2 linked regions of the Arthrobacter globiformis genome follow. Each later gene encodes a partner of the first gene's protein in a complex. Links are inferred from orthologs where the notes say so. Each region holds a gene or a part of one and is shown on either strand. Other genes may lie near its edges. The genes, in order: mfd and uvrA.

Region 1 (10,082 bases):
AGAGCCAGCGGGACAAGGGCGGCGAGCAGCAGGGCCGGCTGGAGCCCGGAGGAGTAGAAGAACGCGATGATGCCGATGGCGATCAGGTCATCCACCACGGCGAGGGTCAGCAGGAACGTCCTCAGAGCGGCGGGCAGGTGGGTGTTGATGACAGCCAGCACTGCCAGCGCGAACGCAATGTCGGTGGCGGTGGGGATGGCCCAGCCCCTGAGCGCCTCGGCGCCCGCATTCCAGGTAATGAAGGAGTAGATGATGGCCGGGACAGCCACCCCGCCCGCTGCCGCCGTCACCGGAACGACCGCGCGGGACGGCCTGCGCAGATCGCCGGAGACAAACTCGCGTTTCAGTTCCAGGCCGGCAATGAAGAAGAACAGTGCCAGCAGTCCGTCGGACGCCCAGTGCCCCAGGGTCAGTTGCAGGTGCCAGGGCTCGTAGCCCAGCTTGAAGTCACGCAATCCAAAGTAGGCGTCGGCGGCGGGGGAGTTGGCCCAGATCAGCGCTGCGGCTGTAGCGGCGAGGAGGAGTGCGCCGCCTACGGTCTCCGTCCGGAGGATGGCGGCAATGCGCAGATACTCCGAATACGTGGAACGGCTGAAAACCCGGAACTTTCGGGCTGGGACAGGTGGCTTGGGCATTGGAGCTCCTCGCGAAGGGTCGACAAAAATCTTGCCGACCAGACTTCCCGGCGCACCTTTTGGACTAGCTTATCTGACTGGCGAAGATCCCTGGTTGAGCTTGTCGAAACCCGGGTTCCGACAAGCTCAACCAGCGGACCCAGCCGGTGCCAGTGAGCCCGCGCCGTCAGCTGACGAGCGCCGCGATTCCGATGGCGGCCGTGGCGGCCCCCAGCACCATGGATACCGTCACCAGGACAATATGGACGGTGAGGAACTTCGTGGCCTTGCCGGCGGCGTCCCGTGCCCGCGGGTCCTTCATGACGCGGCGCAGGAACTGCGGCCACACCGCCAGGGACCACACGCCCGAAACGATCAGGACCAGGGCAAGGAAGGCAGGGACGTCCACGGGGCTAGTGGCTTTCGAGCCAGGCCTGGGCCTGCTGCGACTGGATGTTCAGCGCCTTGCCCACCATGGGCTCGGCGGCGTCGGCAATCTTGCCGCCCAGGAACGGCACGGAGGAGGTGACGTTGCCAACAAGCTCAACCCGCGTGCTGCCGCCGTCCGCCACGAGACGCTGGACAGCGGACACGTCGATCGGCGCGCCGGCGATCTTCAGGGAGATGGTGCTCTGGCGCGAACCGTCGGCTGCCGGGGCGTCCCAGTTTTCCACCTGGGTCACCTTCAGGCTATCGCCGACGAACTTGCGGGCGATTTCCGGCAGGCGCGTCGTGGGGAGGGTGCGCACCGACGTGGTGCTGAATTCCCCGGCGATGTCGCCCGCCACGGTGAAGGACTCGAGGCTGCCGCCGACGTATTCGCTGGTGTGGCGCTGGAAGTCCTCGTTCGCGAAGACTGCGATGACGCTGTCGACGCCGTGGGGAAGGGTGGTGGATGCACTCAGTGCCATAGATCCTCCGTCGTTGTGGGGTCAGAACGCTTTTTGCTCCCCACATCCTACGGGGTTGGCCGCCCCTCCCCGGCACCCGGACGTCGGGCATCGGACTCTGCGACGCGGGATTTCTCCCCGGCGGACAGCCTCCGGGCCGCCGCGGTGATGTTGCGGGACATGGCCGGGAAGATGATGCTGTGGAACGGAAAAACGGCCAGCCAGTAGAGCCGGCCGCTGAGTCCTCTGGGGAAGAAAATCGCCCGCTGGCGGTAAAGGCAACCGGAGCCGTCTGGCTCCACGCAGAGCTCCAGCCAGGCGCGTCCCGGTGCACGCATTTCTGCCCGCAGCCGGAGCAGGCGGCCGCGCTCCATCCGTTCCACGCGCCACCAGTCCACAACCTCACCGGCCACCAGATGGCGCGGATGCCGCCGGCCGCGGAGCAGGCCCGCTCCGCCCGAGAGCTTGTCCAGCCAGCCGCGGACGCTCCACGCCAGTGGGAGCGAGTACCAGCCGTTGCGGCCGCCGATCCCCTCGATGATCGTCCACACGTGTGCCCGGTCCACATCGCTGGCAAAGGTCCGTTCGTCGACATAGACCCTGTGCCCGGCCCAACCCGGATCGCTCGGCAGCGGGTCGGCATCCGCGCCGGAGTTGGCCCAGGTGGTTTCCACCTGGCCGTCGCGTTCCTTGCCGAGCGCCAGGGCCACGGCCCTGCGGTAGCCGGTAAGACCGCCGTCGGGCTGCTTGATGTAGTTGTCGATGTCGTGTTCTGCCGAGACGGCATCGTGCTGCAGGGACTGGACCAGCGGGACGGACATGGACAGCGGAATCGGAGTCACCAGGGCAACCCATAATCCGGCCAGCCTGGGTGCCGGCACTGGAAGTGCCAGGACCGGCCGCGGCGGCAGGCCTGCCTCGGCCGCGTACACCTTCATCATGCCGGCGTACGTCAGAACATCCCGGGAGCCGATGTCGAAGGTGCGGTTGAGGGGTTCCGCCAGTGCGGCGGCTCCGACGAGGTAGTAGAGCACGTCCCGTACGGCGATGGCTTCGATCCGGTTGCGGACCCAGCTGGGCGCCGGCATAAGGGGCAGGGTTTCGGCGAGGTGGCGGATCATTTCGAACGACGCCGAGCCGGAGCCGATGACCACCCCGGCCTGGAACACGATGGCGTCCACCGGGCCGGAGAGGAATACCTCGCCCACCGCCTCGCGGGAGCGCATGTGCGTTGACAGTGCCGTGTTGCGCGGGTGCAGGCCGCCCAAATAAACGATTCGCCGGACCGAGGCAGCCGAGGCGGCACCGGCCACAAGCTCGGCCATGGCCTTTTCCTTGGCCTCGAAACCGGAGCCCGCCGCCATGGAATGGACCAGGTAAAACAGTACGTCCACGCCCTGCAGGGCTTCCTCCAGTGCCGCGGAGTCGTCGAGGCTGCTGCGGACCACTTCCACGTCGTCGAACCACGGCACGTCGGCAATTTTCTCCGGGGACCGGACCAGCACCTTGACGCGGTGGCCGGCGTCCAGCAGCCGGGGGACCAGCCGCCCGCCGATGTACCCCGTGGCGCCGGTGACAAGCACTGTCCGGGCCTCGAGGTTGGCGCCGGCCCGCGCCGTGCCGCTGTCATTTCCGCTGCTGTCATTTCCGGTTTGGTCGCTCACTGGCGTCTCCTTGGGGCGGCGGCATGGCTGTGCGAACTTCAAGATGTGCTGTACCTCACCTGCTCAGCAAGCTTAGCAATGCGGCACCCGGGGCCTGGATGCCGCGTGCGTGCCCGCAGGGGTAGGCTGGAAGCCCCGGCATTCGCAAGAATCTCGGCTTTTCGTGTTGCCTGCGTTCGAATGAGATTCCAGGAGATCCTGCCCATGAGCTCCAAAGGCCAGAGCCCCACCGGCCAGCCCTCTAACGGCCTGCCCCTCAACGGCCTGCGCGGCGCCCTTCATGCGGACAGGACGTTCGCCCGGGTGCAGGCCGAGGCGGCGCGGAGCTTCAGCGTCCGCAGCGAGGACTACCAGATCAGCGCCCCGGCAGGTTTGCGGCCCGTGCTCCTGGCGGAGATGGCGGACGGCCTGCTGAACGCAGCGGAAAATGACGGCCCCGCCGCGGATCACGCCGCGCCGGGGGTGGTCCTGGCCGTCACCGCCACGGGACGCGAGGCCGAGGATCTTGCCGCCGCGCTCCGCGCCTACCTGCCGGCCAACGCCGTGGCCGAGTTCCCCAGCTGGGAAACCCTCCCGCACGAGCGACTGTCCCCGCGTTCGGACACGGTGGGCCGCCGCCTGTCGGTCCTGCGGCGCCTGGCGCATCCTGAAGACCCAGCCCACAGTGATAGCGCAAGGCACCCTGATGGCGCAGCCCACCCGGAAAACGCAGCCCACAGTGATAGCGCAAGGCACCCTGATGGCGCAGCCCACCCGGAAAACGCAGCCGGCCCCCTCCGCGTGGTGGTGGCCCCGGTCCGGGCCGTGGTCCAGCCGATCGTGGCCGGCCTGGGGGAACTGGTTCCGGTGACGCTGAAGGTCGGCCAGGAGGTCCCGTTCAATGACGTGATCCGTAACCTCGCGGCCGCCGCTTACTCCCGGGTGGACATGGTCACGCACCGCGGCGAATTTGCCGTCCGCGGCGGCATCCTTGACGTGTTCCCACCCACCGAGGACCACCCCATCCGGGTGGAGTTCTTCGGCGACGAGGTGGACCAGATGCGCTGGTTCGCCGTCGCTGACCAGCGCTCGCTGTCCGCCCCCGGCGTGCATCACCCCACCGAACTCCACGCCCCGCCCTGCCGGGAAATTCTCATTACCCCCTCGGTCATGTCCCGGGCTGCCACGCTGAAGTCCCAGCTTCCCCCGGCTGCGGACATGCTGGAGAAGATCGCCGGCGGCATTGCCGTGGAGGGCATGGAATCCCTGGCGCCTGTGCTGGTGGACGCGATGGTCCCGTTCATGGAGCAGCTGCCCGCAGGGTCCATCTCGGTGGTCATCGAACCTGAGAAGGTCCGCACCCGCGCCCACGACCTCGCGGCCACGAACGAGGAGTTCCTGGAAGCAGCGTGGTCCACGGCCTCCGACGGCGGGACCGCGCCGCTGGACCTGAGTTCGCAGGCCTCAGCCGCCCTGCATTCCGCCAGCTTCCGGTCGCTGGCCGAGACCCGCTCTGCGGCGCTGGGGCATGAGGTGTCCTGGTGGTCCATCACGTCGCTGGCCACGGACGAGGAACTGACGCCGGACATCGACGTGCTCAATCTTCACGCCCGCGAACCGCGCGGCTACCAGGGCGACGTGGCAGAAATGATGGACTTTATCGGTTCGCACGTGCGGGACCAGTGGCGGATCGTGGTGGCCACCGAAGGCCCGGGCCCGGCGCAGCGCCTGGCCGAACTGTTCCACGACGCCGACATTCCCTGCGCCCGGGTGGACACACTGGACCACGAACCCCAGGCGGGGATCATCGAGGTGACCACTGCCGCCGTCGGACGCGGTTTTGTCCTGGACGGACTGAAACTCGGTCTCCTGACCGAGGCCGACCTGCTGGGCCGCACCTCCGCAGGCTCCACGAAGGACATGCGCCGCATGCCGTCCAAACGGCGGAACGCCGTGGATCCGCTGCAGCTGGTGGCCGGCGACCATGTGGTGCACGAACAGCACGGCATCGGCCGGTTCGTGGAACTGATCCAGCGTAAGGTGGCCGGGGGCGGTGACGGCGTCCGCGAGTACCTCGTGCTGGAGTACGCGGCATCGAAGCGCGGTGCGCCGGGGGACAGGCTGTTCGTGCCCACCGACCAGCTGGACCAGGTGACCCGCTACGTCGGCGGCGACACGCCCGCGCTCAGCAAAATGGGCGGCGCGGACTGGGCCAGCACCAAGTCCAAGGCGCGCCGGGCGGTCAAGGAAATCGCCGGTGAGCTCATCCGGCTCTACTCGGCCCGGATGGCCTCTCGCGGCCATGCCTTCGCGCCGGACACGCCGTGGCAGCGCGAGCTGGAGGAGGCCTTCCCCTACGTGGAGACCCCGGACCAGCTCACCACCATCAACGAGGTCAAGGCCGACATGGAGCGGGAGATCCCCATGGACCGGCTGGTCTCCGGCGACGTCGGCTACGGCAAGACCGAGATCGCCGTCCGCGCGGCCTTCAAAGCGGTGCAGGACGGCAAGCAGGTGGCGGTACTGGTGCCCACCACGCTGCTGGCCCAGCAGCACTATGAAACGTTCACTGAGCGGTTCTCCGGCTTCCCGCTGCGCGTCAAGCCGCTGTCCCGGTTCCAGGCGTCCAAGGAAGCCAAGGAAACGGCCGAGGGCGTGAAGAACGGCTCCGTGGACGTAGTGATCGGCACGCACCGGCTGCTGTCCAAGGACTTTGAATTCAAGGACCTGGGCCTGGTGATCGTGGACGAGGAGCAGCGCTTCGGCGTCGAGCACAAGGAAGCGCTGAAGAAGATGCGCACCAATGTCGACGTCCTGGCCATGAGTGCTACCCCGATTCCGCGGACCCTGGAGATGTCCCTGACCGGCATCCGCGAAACGTCCACACTGGCCACCCCGCCGGAGGAGCGCCACCCCGTGCTCACCTATGTGGGCCCGTACACCGACAAGCAGACGTCCGCTGCCATCCGCCGCGAACTGATGCGCGAGGGCCAGGTGTTCCTCGTCCACAACCGCGTGTCCACGATTGAAAAGACCGCAGCCAAAATCCGCGAACTCGTCCCCGAAGCCAGGGTCGAGGTGGCACACGGCAAGATGTCCGAGAGCCGCCTGGAGCAGATGATCGTGGACTTTTGGGAGAAGCGCTTCGACGTCCTCGTGTGCACCACCATCATCGAAACGGGCCTGGACATCTCCAACGCCAACACCCTGATTGTGGACGGCGCGGACAAGTACGGCCTGTCGCAACTCCACCAGTTGCGCGGACGCGTCGGCCGCGGACGCGAACGCGCCTACGCCTACTTCCTCTACCCCTCCGAGAAGCCCCTGGGCGAGGTGGCGCTGGAACGGCTGAAGGCCGTGGCCACCCACAACGAACTCGGCGCGGGCATGCAGCTAGCCATGAAGGACCTGGAAATCCGCGGCGCCGGCAACCTGCTGGGCGGTGAACAGTCCGGCCACATCCAGGGCGTCGGCTTCGACCTCTACATCCGGCTGGTGGGCGAGGCCGTGGCCGAGTACCGCGGTGAAGCCGAGGAGAAGGCCGCCGAGATGAAGATCGAGCTGCCCGTGAACGCGCACCTGCCGCACGACTACGTGCCGGGGGAGCGGCTGCGGCTGGAGGCCTACCGGAAGCTGGCGTCGGCACTCACCAACGAAGACATCGACGAAGTCCTCGCCGAGCTCGTGGACCGCTACGGCGAGCCGCCACTGCCCGCACAGAACCTCGTCGCCGTGGCACGCTTCAGGGTGGGTGCCCGCGAAGCCGGGCTCTCCGACGTCGCCCTGCAGGGGAACTTCATCAAGTTCTCCCCGGCGCAGCTGCCCGAATCGAAGACCATGCGGCTCAACCGCATGTACCCGGGCGCGCAGTCCAAGCCCGCCCTCGACGCCGTTCTGATCCCCAAGCCAAAGACGGCAAAGATCGGCGGCCGTGACCTGCAGGACGCCGAAATCCTGGCTTGGGCCGACGGCGTCATCCGCAACATCTTCTCGGACGCCCCTGTCCCCGCCGAAGCCACGAAGGGCTAGCTGTGATGGGAGGACATCACGCCGCGTCAGGGGCCGCGGCGTGGGTGGCGATTGCCTCGACGGGGCCATACACCCTGGGCTGGTATCCGCTGGACGCCACCGGAGTGCTGATCGGCGGCATGGCGACGGCGGGCACCGCCCTCGTGTGCGACTGGGACCACCGCTCCAGCACAGTGGCGCATTCGCTGCCGCCGCTGTCCAACGTGATCGCGGTCGGCATCGAGAATGCCAGCGGCGGCCACCGACAGGGTACGCATTCGGTGCTGGGGGCGGCCATGTTCGTGCTGCTCGCCGCAGTTGCGGCGCAGATTCAGGTGGACACGCCGTGGGGCGTGCTGTCCGTCGGCGCCGGGCTGCTGTGCATGTTCATGATCAACATCGCCGCCAAGGCCCTGAAGCTGTTTCCGAAGTCCGGCTGGATCACCAACTGGGTCTTCGCCCTGGTCATGGCCGGCCTGGTGACTTGGTTTGCGCCCGACCAGTGGACGTGGCTGCCCATGTCCATGCTGATCGGCGTCGTGGTCCACATTGTGGGGGACATGGTGACCACGGGGGGTGTTCCGCTTCTCTGGCCGCTGATGATCAAACCGCCAAGGTTCCTGCGCCGGTTGTGGGTGTTGAGGAACTTCTGGCGGCCCAACGGCGCCTTCTCCATCCCGCTGCTGGGCCGGGCCGGGTCGCGGCGGGAGTGGCTGGTGCTGATTCCGGTGAGCGGCTACGCCATGGTGGGAATGTGCCTGGCGGCCTGGTCGCTGGCCGACACGCATTTTCCTGCGGCGCTGGCACTGGCCGGCCGGCTGGCCAGCAGCCTGCTCGGACTAACCTGAGACCCGGACTTTCCGTGGTTCACGGTCGGCGTCAGGTGCTCGCCGTGGAGTCCTTAGTTCCAGCCTTTGCCCCCACATGGTGCCGGCCAGCACCAGCACCACACCACAAATGCCGGTAGGGCCCAAAACATCGCCGGCCAGTGTCACGCCGATGACCGCTGCCCATACCGGCTCGGTTCCGAGCAGGAGGCTCACCCTGGTGGGGGAAGTCTTGCGTACCGCCCACATCTGAATGAAGAACGGAAACACAGTGCATACGGTTACGAGGTAGGCCATCTGGAGTACCGAGGACCAGTTCATGCTTCCGGCATAAGTCGTGATTGGCGTGCCCCAGAGACTGGACATAATGAGAAACACCAGCCCGCAGGTGGCCATCTGCACGAAGGTCAGGTTCAGCGAGTCGATGCTGCGGCGTGCAGAGAGCCGATGCATCCCGGTCACGTGTACCGCACGTGCAATGGCGGCCAGCAGGATCAGCAGATCGCCGAATCCGAAGGATGCGGCGGCGCCGCCCGTGGCAAGGAAGTACACGCCGGCAATCGCAACCACCGCGGCCAAGTAGAACAACCGACTCAGCTTTCGCTTACCGACGACGGTTTCCAGGACCGGCGTCATCACGATGGTCAGGCTGATGATGAGCCCGGCGTTGGTCGCGCTGGTCGCGGCGATGCCGAAGGTTTCGAAAGTGAAGACGGTGGAAAGCAGCAGGCCAAGAATGCCACCGACCACCGCCTCGGTCTTCTTCAAGCGTTTCCGCATCATGACGAGAATCAGGCCAAGCGCGGCGGCGGTCAGCAACATGCGGACAGTGAGAACTGCCAGCACCGTGTCCTGGGTGACCAATTCCTTTGCTACCCAGTACGTCGAGCCCCAGGCCACGGCGACGGTGAGCAGCAGTGCGTCCACAACGGATGCCCGCCTTGCTGTGGTCCGGGTGGGGCCGCGATCAGCCACAGCTCAACCCGCCCAAGATGAGTTCCTCAGAACGCACGGCATAGCCTTCCTTTTCTGTTAAAAAGCTGAAGCCCCGGAACATTCCGGGGCTTCGGCTTCAAAGTCTGCGCGGCGTTTAGTACTCGCCAGCGCTGTCCGAGCGGCCGGTGATGGTCTGCGGGATCCAGAAGGCTAGGGCGAACAGGCCAAGGCACACGGCCATCGGCCACGGGTTCTCCAGGGACAGGAAGGACAGCGAGTAGATGGCGCCCAGGAACAGAGCCATGATCACCACGAAGAGAACGATGCTGCCAGCCAGGGGGTTCTCGTTCTGGGGCGTCTTTACTTGCTGGTCAATCTTGCTGGACATTCATTCCTCCTCGGCCCCGCGGGGCTCAAACTGTGGCTGCCGCCGGTCAGTACGCAGACGAACCCTGTTCGCCTTTGACGATTGCAATACCGGAGCTGGCGCCAATACGTGTTGCACCTGCAGCAATCATAGCCTGTGCGTCCTCGAGGGAACGCACGCCTCCGGAGGCCTTGACCCCCAAATCCGGGCCCACTGTGCTCCGCATGAGGGCCACATCCTCGACGGTGGCGCCTCCGCCGTTGAAGCCCGTTGAGGTCTTGACGAAGTCGGCGCCGGCCTCTACGGCCGCTTCGCAGGCCAGAACCTTCTGGTCATCGCTGAGCAGGGCAGTCTCGATGATGACCTTGAGGATCGCCTCGCCCTGGTGGACGGCCTCGGCGACGGCCCTGATGTCGTCCACCAGGGCGCCCTTGTCCGAAGCCCTGGCCGCAGCGATGTTGATGACCATGTCCACTTCGTCGGCGCCGTCCAGCACGGCCCCGCGGGCCTCGAACGCCTTGACGTCGCCGGGCGTGGCGCCCAGCGGGAAACCCACCACGGAACACGTGAGCACACCGGTGCCCTTGAGCGCTGTCTTCACCGTCTTGACCCACACCGGGTTCACGCACACCGACTTGAATTTGTACTCGGCGGCCTCGGCACACACCTTGAGGATTTCCGCCTCGCTGGCCTCCGGCTTCAGCAGCGTGTGGTCAATGAAGGAAGCGATGCCCGACGCGTCGCTACCCTCCCCGGGAGTTCCTGCGGGGCTGGTCGCGGTGCCCGTCCGGGCGCTT
Region 2 (9,166 bases), 1.3 Mb from region 1 along the record:
TGCGGCCCGTGCTGGCCGCGCTGTCGCCGGACGACGCCGCGGGGTTCGAGGCCGAATACGGCGCCCGGCTTGCCGAGGCTTACCCGGCAACGCCCCACGGAACGGTCTACCCGTTCCGCAGGATCTTCGCGGTGGCCCGCAAGCTTTAGGGCAGCATGCAATTCGCCCGCCTGCAACAAGCCGCGCGACCTCCCGCGCGGTCCGATGTGATGTGGCTTACAATGGCCAAGCGGCTGTTGGGGACCCGCCATGGAAGGCCCCCGTTCAGCCCTGGCTATAGAGGAGGCGCACGGTGCTGTTGGGCCTAATGCTCCGCCTCCTCGGCGAACACCGGAGGGCCGTCTGGGCGATCATTGTGCTGCAGGTGGTGCAGACGGCCGGTAACCTGCTGCTGCCCACCCTGAACGCGAGCATCATCGACGACGGAATCCTCGCCAACCAGCCGGGGGTGATCCTGGGGCTGGGCGGCTGGATGATGGTTCTCACCGCTGTGCAGGCCGCAGCCGCCCTGGGCGCCGGCTACCTCGGGGCTGACGTCGCCATGAAGATTGGCCACCGCCTGCGACGGGAGCTGTTCTCCCATGTCCAGGCGATGTCGTCCCAGGAGATCGGGACGTTCGGCACGCCCAGCCTCGTCACCAGGGCCACCAATGACGTCCAGCAGATCCAGACCTTCGCGGTCCTGGTCTTCACCATGCTCGCAGCGGCGCCCGTCATGGGCGTAGGGGGAATTATCCTCGCCGTCCAGCAGAATGCGGTCCTGTCCGCCGTCGTCATCGTCATCGTCCCGCTCCTGGTGCTCATCATGTACCTGATCGTGCGCCGCCTCATCCCGCTCTACCGGCAGGGGCAGGCGCTCATCGACGGCATCACCCGGATCCTCCGCGAACAGATCATCGGCGCCAACGTCATCCGGGGGTTCGTCCGGCAGAAGCATGAGGCTGCCCGTTTCGCGGAAGCGAACCGGCGGCTGACCCGGAACAACCTTCAGTCCGCGCTCCTGGTCGCCGGCATGCTTCCGATGATCATGATCGTGGTGAACCTCTCCTCGGTGGCCGTGGTCTGGTTCGGCGGGCACCTGATCAGCAGCGGCAACATGGAGGTGGGCGCCCTCACAGCCTTCATCGCCTACATCCTGCAGATCCTGCTGGCCATCATGATGGCCATGTACGTGTTCAGCACGGCACCGCGCGCCGCCGTCTGCGCCGAACGGATCCAGGACGTGCTGGACGTGACCCCGGCACTGGCTGACCCAGCCGCGGCGAAGCCCGCAATCCCGGATGGCGGGGGAGCGGAGTTCAGCCACGTCTGGTTCGCCTATCCCGGGGCGGAGTCCCCGGTCCTGGCCGACATCACATTCACTGCCGCCCCCGGCACCATTACGGCCATCATCGGTGCCACCGGCAGCGGCAAAACCACGCTCCTGAATCTCCTGCCGCGGTTCCTGAACGCCACGTCCGGTGAAGTCCGGATCGGCGGAGCCGACGTCCGGACCCTGCCCGCCGACCGGCTCCGGGAAAGTATTTCGGTGGTGCCGCAGCACTCCTATCTGTTCTCAGGCACGGTGGCGAGCAACCTGCGGATGGCCGCGCCGGAAGCCACCGAGGACGAGCTGTGGCAGGCCCTGCGGCTGGCGCAGGCCGGCGACTTCGTCCGCCAGCTCCCGGACGGCCTTCATGCCGCCGTCGCCCAGGGCGGGGCCGGGCTTTCGGGCGGGCAGCGGCAGCGTCTCTGCATCGCCCGCGCCATGCTCCGCACCGCGGACCTTTACCTCTTTGATGACAGTTTTTCCGCCCTGGACTATGCCACCGAGGCTGCGGTCCGGCAGGCCCTGGCGCCCGTGCTGAAAGCCGCAACGGTGCTGATGGTGGCGGAACGCATTCCCACCATCATGGATGCGGACCGGATCCTGGTGCTCGAGGACGGCCGGCTGGTGGCCCAGGGAACCCACGCCGAACTGCTGGGATCATCGCCCACCTACCGGGAGATTGCCGAGTCCCAGCTGGCCATGGATGAGCAGCCGTGAGCAGCGGGCAGCCATGAAGGGCACATACACAGCCGAACGCAAGGCCGGCAGCTTCCTGCCGGCGGCCGCACGTCTCCTGGGCTTGCTGCGCCCGTCGAGGCGGCGGATGGCCTTGGCCGTCGCGGCAACCTGCGGCTTCGCCGCCCTCAATGTGGCTGCTCCCAAGCTCCTCGGTGACGCCACCGACGTCGTCGTCGACGGTTTCATGCATGGCACGTTCGACGCCGGCAGGCTCGCCGCGCTGCTGGGCGCGGTGTCGCTGATGTACGTCGGCACCTCAATCTTCAACTGGGTTCAGGGGGCCCTGACCGCCCAGGCAGTGCAGCGGCTTGTCTTCGGCCTCCGCTCCTCCGTCGAGGACAAACTGCACCGCCTGCCGTCGTCGCACTTCCAGGAGCAGGCCAGGGGCGATGTGCTCAGCAGGGCCACCAACGACGTCGACAACATCTCACAGGCGCTCAACCAGCTGCTCACGCAGCTGATCATGTCCGTTCTGATGCTGTGCGGTTCGCTGGCCATGATGCTGTGGATCTCGCCGCTGCTGGCGGCCATCGCCCTCGTGTCCGTTCCCGTCTCAACGCTGATAACGGTGTTCATGGCGCGCCAGTCCCAGGCCTATTTCGCGGCTCAGTGGGCATCCACCGGCGAGCTGAACGCCCACATCGAGGAATTCATCACCGGACACGAGGTCATTAGGGCGTTCGGGCAGCAGGACACGGCGTCGGCCATCTTCGGGCGCGGCAACGACCGGCTGGCCCGTGCCAGTGCGCGCGCCCAGTTCGTCTCCGGGGCCGTGCAGCCGCTCATGGTCCTCGTCGCCAACCTCAACTATGTGGCCGTTGCCGTCGTGGGCGCCCTGCAGGCAGCGGCCGGGGCCATGACGATCGGCGGCATCCAGGCGTTCATCCAGTTCAGCCGTCTGTTCACCCAGCCGATGGGACAGATTGGCGGCATGCTCACCCTCATGCAGTCCTGCACGGCCTCCGCGGAACGGGTCTTCGCCCTCCTGGACGAGCCGGAGATTCCCAGCGAGGACGGCGTTCCTACCCGCCAGGAAAACCTGCGCGGCCGGATCGAATTCGAGGACGTCACCTTCGCATACACCCCGGGGGCGCCGGCCGTCAGCGGGCTTTCCTTCTCCGTCCTCCCGGGCCAGACCGTGGCCATCGTGGGCCATACCGGGGCTGGCAAGACCACGGTGGTGAATCTCCTCATGCGCTTCTACGAACTGGATTCAGGCCGCATCACGATCGATGGCACGGACATCGCCACGGTGCCCGTGGACTCGCTGCGGTCCAATTTCGCCGTGGTCATGCAGGACGTCTGGCTGTTCAGTGGCACCGTGCGCGAGAACATCGAATACGGTTCCCCGGGGGCGGATGATGACCGGATCCTGGCGGCCGCCGAGGCTAGCCATGTGGACCACTTTGTGCGGTCGCTGCCCGCCGGCTACGCGACGCTCCTGGGAGACGACGGCGATTCGCTGAGCCAGGGCCAGCGGCAACTGATCACCATCGCCCGGGCCCGGCTCGCCGACCGCAGCGTCCTGATCCTGGACGAGGCAACGAGTTCCGTGGACACCCGGACCGAGATGCAGATTAAGCTCGCAATGAGCCGGCTGCGGCAGGGCAAGACAAGCTTCATCATTGCGCACAGGTTGTCCACCGTGCGGGACGCTGATCTAATTCTGGTCATGGATCACGGACGCATTGTTGAACAGGGGACGCACGGCAGCCTGCTGTCCGTGGACGGCCATTACAGGCACCTGTATGAGGCCCAGTTCCGCGGGGTGGACCACGAGCTCGGCGCCATCCGCCGGCACCGCGGCAGGCACGCCGCCGGCCAGCAGCACTACCGGGAGTCAGACCTGTGACCGCCCATACCTTCCCGGGGCAGTGGAAACCGAACACCGGCAGCTCCGTGGCCCTCTTCGAGCAGCTGAGGCTGCATGTGATCGAGCAGGCGGATCAGGGAAAGCTTGCTCCCGGCACGCGGCTGCCGGCGGTGCGGAGCCTCGCCGGAACCCTCGGTGTCGCACCCCACACAGTGGCACGGGCGTACAAGGAACTCGAAGCTGCGGGCGTCGTCGCCACCAAGGGGCGCAACGGGACTGTGGTCTGCGCCCGGGACGAACGTTGGGGGGCGTTGTCCGAGGCCGCCTCGGATTACGCCGCGGCAGCCAAATCCCAGGGCGCAACATTCGCCCAGGCCGTCCACCTGCTGGCTGCCGCTTACGACGCCGAGTAGCGAAGGTGGCGTAGCACACCCGCGTGGATATTCGAAGAAGTTTTCGACTAGCATTAGTGGGTGCCTAAAGCCGTAGCTGAAGAAACCGCTGTTGCCCCCTCCGCCGTCGTACCCCTGAGCCCCGCCAAACCGGCGCGCCCGGACCTTTCCCGGCTGGTGGTCAAGGGCGCCCGTGAGCACAACCTCCGCAACGTCGACCTCGACCTGCCGCGCGACGCCATGATCGTCTTCACTGGCCTGTCCGGCTCCGGAAAGTCCTCCCTCGCCTTCGACACCATCTTCGCCGAAGGCCAGCGCCGCTACGTCGAATCGCTCTCCGCCTACGCCCGGCAGTTCTTGGGCCAGGTGGACAAGCCCGACGTCGACTTCATCGAGGGCCTCTCACCCGCGGTCTCGATCGACCAGAAGTCCACCAGCAAGAACCCGCGCTCGACCGTGGGAACCATCACCGAAATATACGACTACATGCGTCTGCTGTGGGCGCGCGTGGGTCGTCCGCACTGTCCCGTCTGCGGTGAACCGGTCATCAAGCAGACCCCGCAGCAAATCGTGGACCAGCTTCTCGAACTGGAGGACGGAACCCGTTTCCAGATCCTCGCTCCGGTGGTCCGCGGCCGCAAGGGTGAGTTCGTCGACCTCTTCAAGGAGCTGACGGCGAAGGGCTATTCCCGCGCCCGGGTGGACGGGGACCTCATCCAGCTGAGCGATCCGCCCAAGCTCGGCAAGCAGTTCAAGCACACCATCGAGGTGGTGGTGGACCGGCTCGTTGTCAAGGAGGGCATCCGGCAGCGGCTGACGGACTCCATCGAAACGGCGCTGGGCCTCGCCGAGGGGCGCGTCCTGGCCGACTTCGTCGACCTCGACGCCGATGACCCCCACCGCACCCGTGCCTTCTCGGAAAACCTGGCCTGCCCCAACGAGCACCCGCTGGCCATCGATGAGATCGAGCCCAGGTCCTTCTCGTTCAACAACCCTTTCGGTGCGTGCTCGGCCTGCAGCGGCATCGGCACCCGGCTGGAGGTCGACGAGGAACTGATCATTCCCAACCCGGAGCTTGCGCTGGAGGACGGCGCCATCGCTCCGTGGTCCCTGGGCACCGCAACCACCGAGTACTGGAACAGGCTGCTCGGCGGGCTCGCCAAGGAGCTCGGGTTCTCCATGACCACGCCGTGGCAGGACCTTTCCGCCGACGTCCGGCAGACCGTCCTGCACGGCAAGGACCACAAGGTGGTGGTGCAGTACCGCAACCGGTTCGGCAGGGAGCGCAAGTACAGCACGGGCTTCGAAGGCGTGGTGCAGTACGTGCACCGCAAGCACACGGAAACCGAGTCTGACTCCGCCAGGGACCGCTACGAGGAATACATGCGGCAGATCCCCTGCCCCGCCTGCAACGGCGCGCGGCTGAACCCCGCGTCGCTCTCTGTTCTCATCAACGGCAAGTCCATCGCCGACGTCGCTCGGCTGCCTATGCGCGAATGCGCGGCATTCCTGGACAACCTCGTGTTGACCGGCCGTGAGGCGCAGATCGCCCACCAGGTCCTCAAGGAGATCCAGGCCCGCCTCACCTTCCTGCTGGACGTGGGGCTGGAGTACCTGAACCTGGAACGTCCCTCCGGCACGCTCTCCGGCGGCGAGGCCCAGCGCATCAGGCTGGCCACCCAGATCGGCTCGGGCCTCGTGGGTGTCCTCTACGTCCTGGACGAGCCCTCCATCGGGCTGCACCAGCGGGACAACCGGCGCCTGATCGAAACCCTGACCCGGCTCCGGGACCTGGGCAACACCCTCATCGTGGTCGAACACGACGAAGACACCATCCAAGAGGCGGACTGGATCGTGGACATCGGCCCGGGGGCCGGCGAGCACGGGGGACAGGTGGTCCACTCCGGGTCCTACAAAGCACTCCTGGAGAACACGAAGTCCCTCACCGGGGACTACCTCTCCGGCCGGAAGAGCATCGGCATCCCCAAGAAGCGGCGCAAGTACGACAAGAAGCGCGAGCTGAAGGTGGTCGGCGCCCGCGAGAACAACCTGGTCAACGTCGATGCAGCCTTCCCGCTGGGCCTGTTCACCGCGGTGACCGGCGTCAGCGGCTCGGGCAAATCCACCCTCGTCAACGAGATCCTGTACAAGGTGCTGGCCAATAAGCTCAACGGCGCCAAGCAGGTGGCCGGGCGCCACCGCACCGTGCAGGGCCTCGAGCACCTGGACAAGGTGGTGCACGTGGACCAGAGCCCGATCGGCCGCACTCCGCGCTCCAACCCGGCCACGTACACGGGCGTCTTCGATCACATCCGGAAGCTCTTCGCCGAGACCACCGAGGCCAAGGTCCGCGGCTACCTCCCCGGACGGTTCTCCTTCAACGTCAAGGGCGGGCGCTGCGAAGCCTGCTCCGGCGACGGCACGCTGAAGATCGAGATGAACTTCCTGCCGGACGTCTACGTTCCGTGCGAGGTCTGCCACGGTGCGCGGTACAACCGCGAGACCCTCGAGGTGCACTACAAGGGCAAGACCATCGCCGACGTGCTGAACATGCCCATCGAGGAGGGCGCGGAGTTCTTCGCCGCTTTCTCCCCGATTGCACGCCACCTCAAGACACTCGTGGACGTGGGCCTCGGATATGTCCGGCTGGGCCAGCCCGCCACCACGCTCTCCGGTGGCGAGGCGCAGCGCGTCAAGCTGGCGGCCGAGCTCCAGAAGCGGTCCAACGGGCGCAGCGTCTACGTTTTGGACGAGCCCACCACCGGGCTGCACTTCGAAGACATCCGGAAGCTCCTCATGGTGCTGCAGGGCCTCGTGGAGAAGGGCAACACGGTCATCACCATCGAGCACAACCTCGACGTCATCAAGAGCGCCGACTGGATCGTGGACCTGGGCCCAGACGGAGGCTCCGGCGGAGGCCGGATCATTGCCTCCGGTACCCCCGAGCAGGTCTCCAAGTCCTCGGAAAGCTACACCGCGAAGTTCCTGGCCGAAATCCTCAGCTAGGGCGTCAAGGCACGACGCCAACCAGCACACCGCGCGGCCCGCCAGATTGACTGGCGGGCCGCCGTCGTATGCTTTTCCTTTGGAGTTTTTGTATAGGTATTGGGCGCTAAGCCTCTCGGAAGTCGCGATACGCGGACAAAAACTCCAATTGCGGGCGGAAGTATTCCACGGAGGGCATACGAGTTTGAGCAGGCGTGCCATCGTGAGAAACTAAGCCGGTGACTTCAACAACAGTGCCCGTGATCTTCGACCTGGACGGCACTCTTGTCGATCCGGCCGGCGGGATAACAGACGGAATTGCCGCGGCCCTCAGGGAACATGGCCTTCCTGTCCCAAGCCAGGACCTTCTAGACGCGATGGTGGGTCCCAAGCTGAGCGACTCCCTGCTGAACGTCGCGGCCGTTCCGCCAGCCATGCTCAAGGCCGTCATCCGGACGTACCGGATGCATTACCTGGACTTCGGCATCTCCCAGAGCCGCCTGTACCCGGGCATCGTCGACCTGCTGGATGGCTACGTGGAAGCAGGGCGACCCGTAGCTGTGGCGACGCAAAAGCCTGAAGGCCTTGCCCAGCTGGTGCTTCAACACCACAAGATTGCTGGCCGGTTCCGCGCCATCCGGGGATCAGCCGCAGACGAGACCGCGGCTGCAGCCGGTCCGGTCGGCAAGACCGGCATCATCGCCGCTGCCATGACGGACCTCGGCACGCAGCACGCCGTGATGGTGGGCGACCGTGCGCAGGATGTGGCCGGAGCGTTGGCCAACGGACTCGACTGCATCGGCGTCAGCTGGGGTTTCGCGCCCGACGGCGAACTGGAGGCAGCGGGAGCTGTGGCGGTTGTGCACGATACCGCGGGCCTGCGTGCCAAGGTCGAGGAGTTGGAGAACGTCCGGGCCGCAGCCCTGAGCGAGGTGCGCAACGATGGAGCTGTTTGACGGCGTCCGCTGGACGACGCGGACCCTCATCTCCGGCAGCTGCCGGCCCACTGTGATCGGGCTGGAGAATGTTCCCAAGGACGGGTCGTTCATTGTGGCACCCAACCACCTCTCTTTTCTGGACAGCGTAATTGTCCAGGCGCTCATGCCCCGGCCCGTAGCGTTCTTTGCCAAGGCGGAGTATTTCACCACCAAGGGCATCAAGGGCCGCGTGATGAAGTCCTTCTTCGAGGCAGTCGGCTCCATTCCGGTCGAACGCGGGGAACAGGCCGCGAGCGTGCAGGCCCTCAGGACACTGCTGGACATCCTCGAGGACGGCAGGGGCATCGGCATCTACCCCGAGGGCACCCGGTCCCGCGACGGAATCCTGTACCGCGGCCGGACCGGCGTCGGCTGGCTGGCCCTCACCACCGGCGCCCCGGTGATCCCGGTGGGACTGATCGGCACCGAGAAGCTGCAGCCCGCTGGCCGCAACGCAGTTAAACCCCAGCACTTCATCATGAAGGTGGGCGAGCCGATCTACTTCGACAAGACCGGCCCGGACCATTCCCTCCCCGCCCGGCGCCAGGTGACCGACCGGATCATGGACGCCATCGCCGAACTCAGCGGCCAGGAACGCTCCACCAGCTACAACCAGAGCAAGGTCATCGAGTAGGCCGGTCGCCCTCGCGCCGGTCCGGCGCGTCGGCCGCTCCCTTGGACCGGCTGGCGGCAATCCGCAGCCCCTCAGCTCAGTAGACTGGAATCGTGGCAGATCCATCAAGTTATAGACCCCAGACGGGCGAGATTCCGACCAATCCGGGTGTTTACAGGTTCAGGGATCCCCATGGGCGGGTTATCTACGTCGGCAAGGCCAAGAACCTCCGGTCACGCCTGAATTCGTACTTCGCGAACCCGGCAGGGCTGCTGCCCAAGACCCACGCCATGGTGCACGCGGCCAACAGCGTCGAATGGACGGTGGTGGGCAGCGAGC

What was found.
Region 2: the proteins of mfd (region 1) and uvrA are in contact, whole or in part, in a crystal structure (PDB 4DFC), measured with the Escherichia coli proteins. The link is inferred for Arthrobacter globiformis from one-to-one orthologs.

Annotation. Positions count from the first base shown.
Region 1 is NZ_JAUSXI010000001.1:1,767,571-1,777,652, forward strand. The notes cover bases 3,000-7,376. They hold mfd (transcription-repair coupling factor), read left to right. Parts: upstream 3,000-3,372; coding sequence 3,373-7,176; downstream 7,177-7,376. Other genes in these bases: QFZ33_RS08125 (SDR family oxidoreductase), read right to left, coding at 3,000-3,087; QFZ33_RS08135 (metal-dependent hydrolase), read left to right, coding at 7,182-7,376. In the rest of the region: Na+/H+ antiporter NhaA, read right to left, coding at 1-635; QFZ33_RS08115 (SCO4848 family membrane protein), read right to left, coding at 802-1,023; QFZ33_RS08120 (DUF2505 domain-containing protein), read right to left, coding at 1,028-1,525; more of QFZ33_RS08125, read right to left, coding at 1,573-2,999; more of QFZ33_RS08135, read left to right, coding at 7,377-8,003; QFZ33_RS08140 (DMT family transporter), read right to left, coding at 7,995-8,957; QFZ33_RS08145 (hypothetical protein), read right to left, coding at 9,073-9,306; deoC (deoxyribose-phosphate aldolase), read right to left, coding at 9,353-10,082. UniProt on the Escherichia coli protein: Couples transcription and DNA repair by recognizing RNA polymerase (RNAP) stalled at DNA lesions. Mediates ATP-dependent release of RNAP and its truncated transcript from the DNA, and recruitment of nucleotide excision repair machinery to the damaged site.
Region 2 is NZ_JAUSXI010000001.1:3,041,169-3,050,334, forward strand. The notes cover bases 3,998-7,458. They hold uvrA (excinuclease ABC subunit UvrA), read left to right. Parts: upstream 3,998-4,333; coding sequence 4,334-7,258; downstream 7,259-7,458. Other genes in these bases: QFZ33_RS13975 (GntR family transcriptional regulator), read left to right, coding at 3,998-4,273. Also shown: QFZ33_RS13960 (trans-aconitate 2-methyltransferase), read left to right, coding at 1-149; QFZ33_RS13965 (ABC transporter ATP-binding protein), read left to right, coding at 293-2,026; QFZ33_RS13970 (ABC transporter ATP-binding protein), read left to right, coding at 2,013-3,899; more of QFZ33_RS13975, read left to right, coding at 3,896-3,997; QFZ33_RS13985 (HAD hydrolase-like protein), read left to right, coding at 7,477-8,193; QFZ33_RS13990 (lysophospholipid acyltransferase family protein), read left to right, coding at 8,180-8,848. UniProt on the Escherichia coli protein: The UvrABC repair system catalyzes the recognition and processing of DNA lesions. UvrA is an ATPase and a DNA-binding protein. A damage recognition complex composed of 2 UvrA and 2 UvrB subunits scans DNA for abnormalities.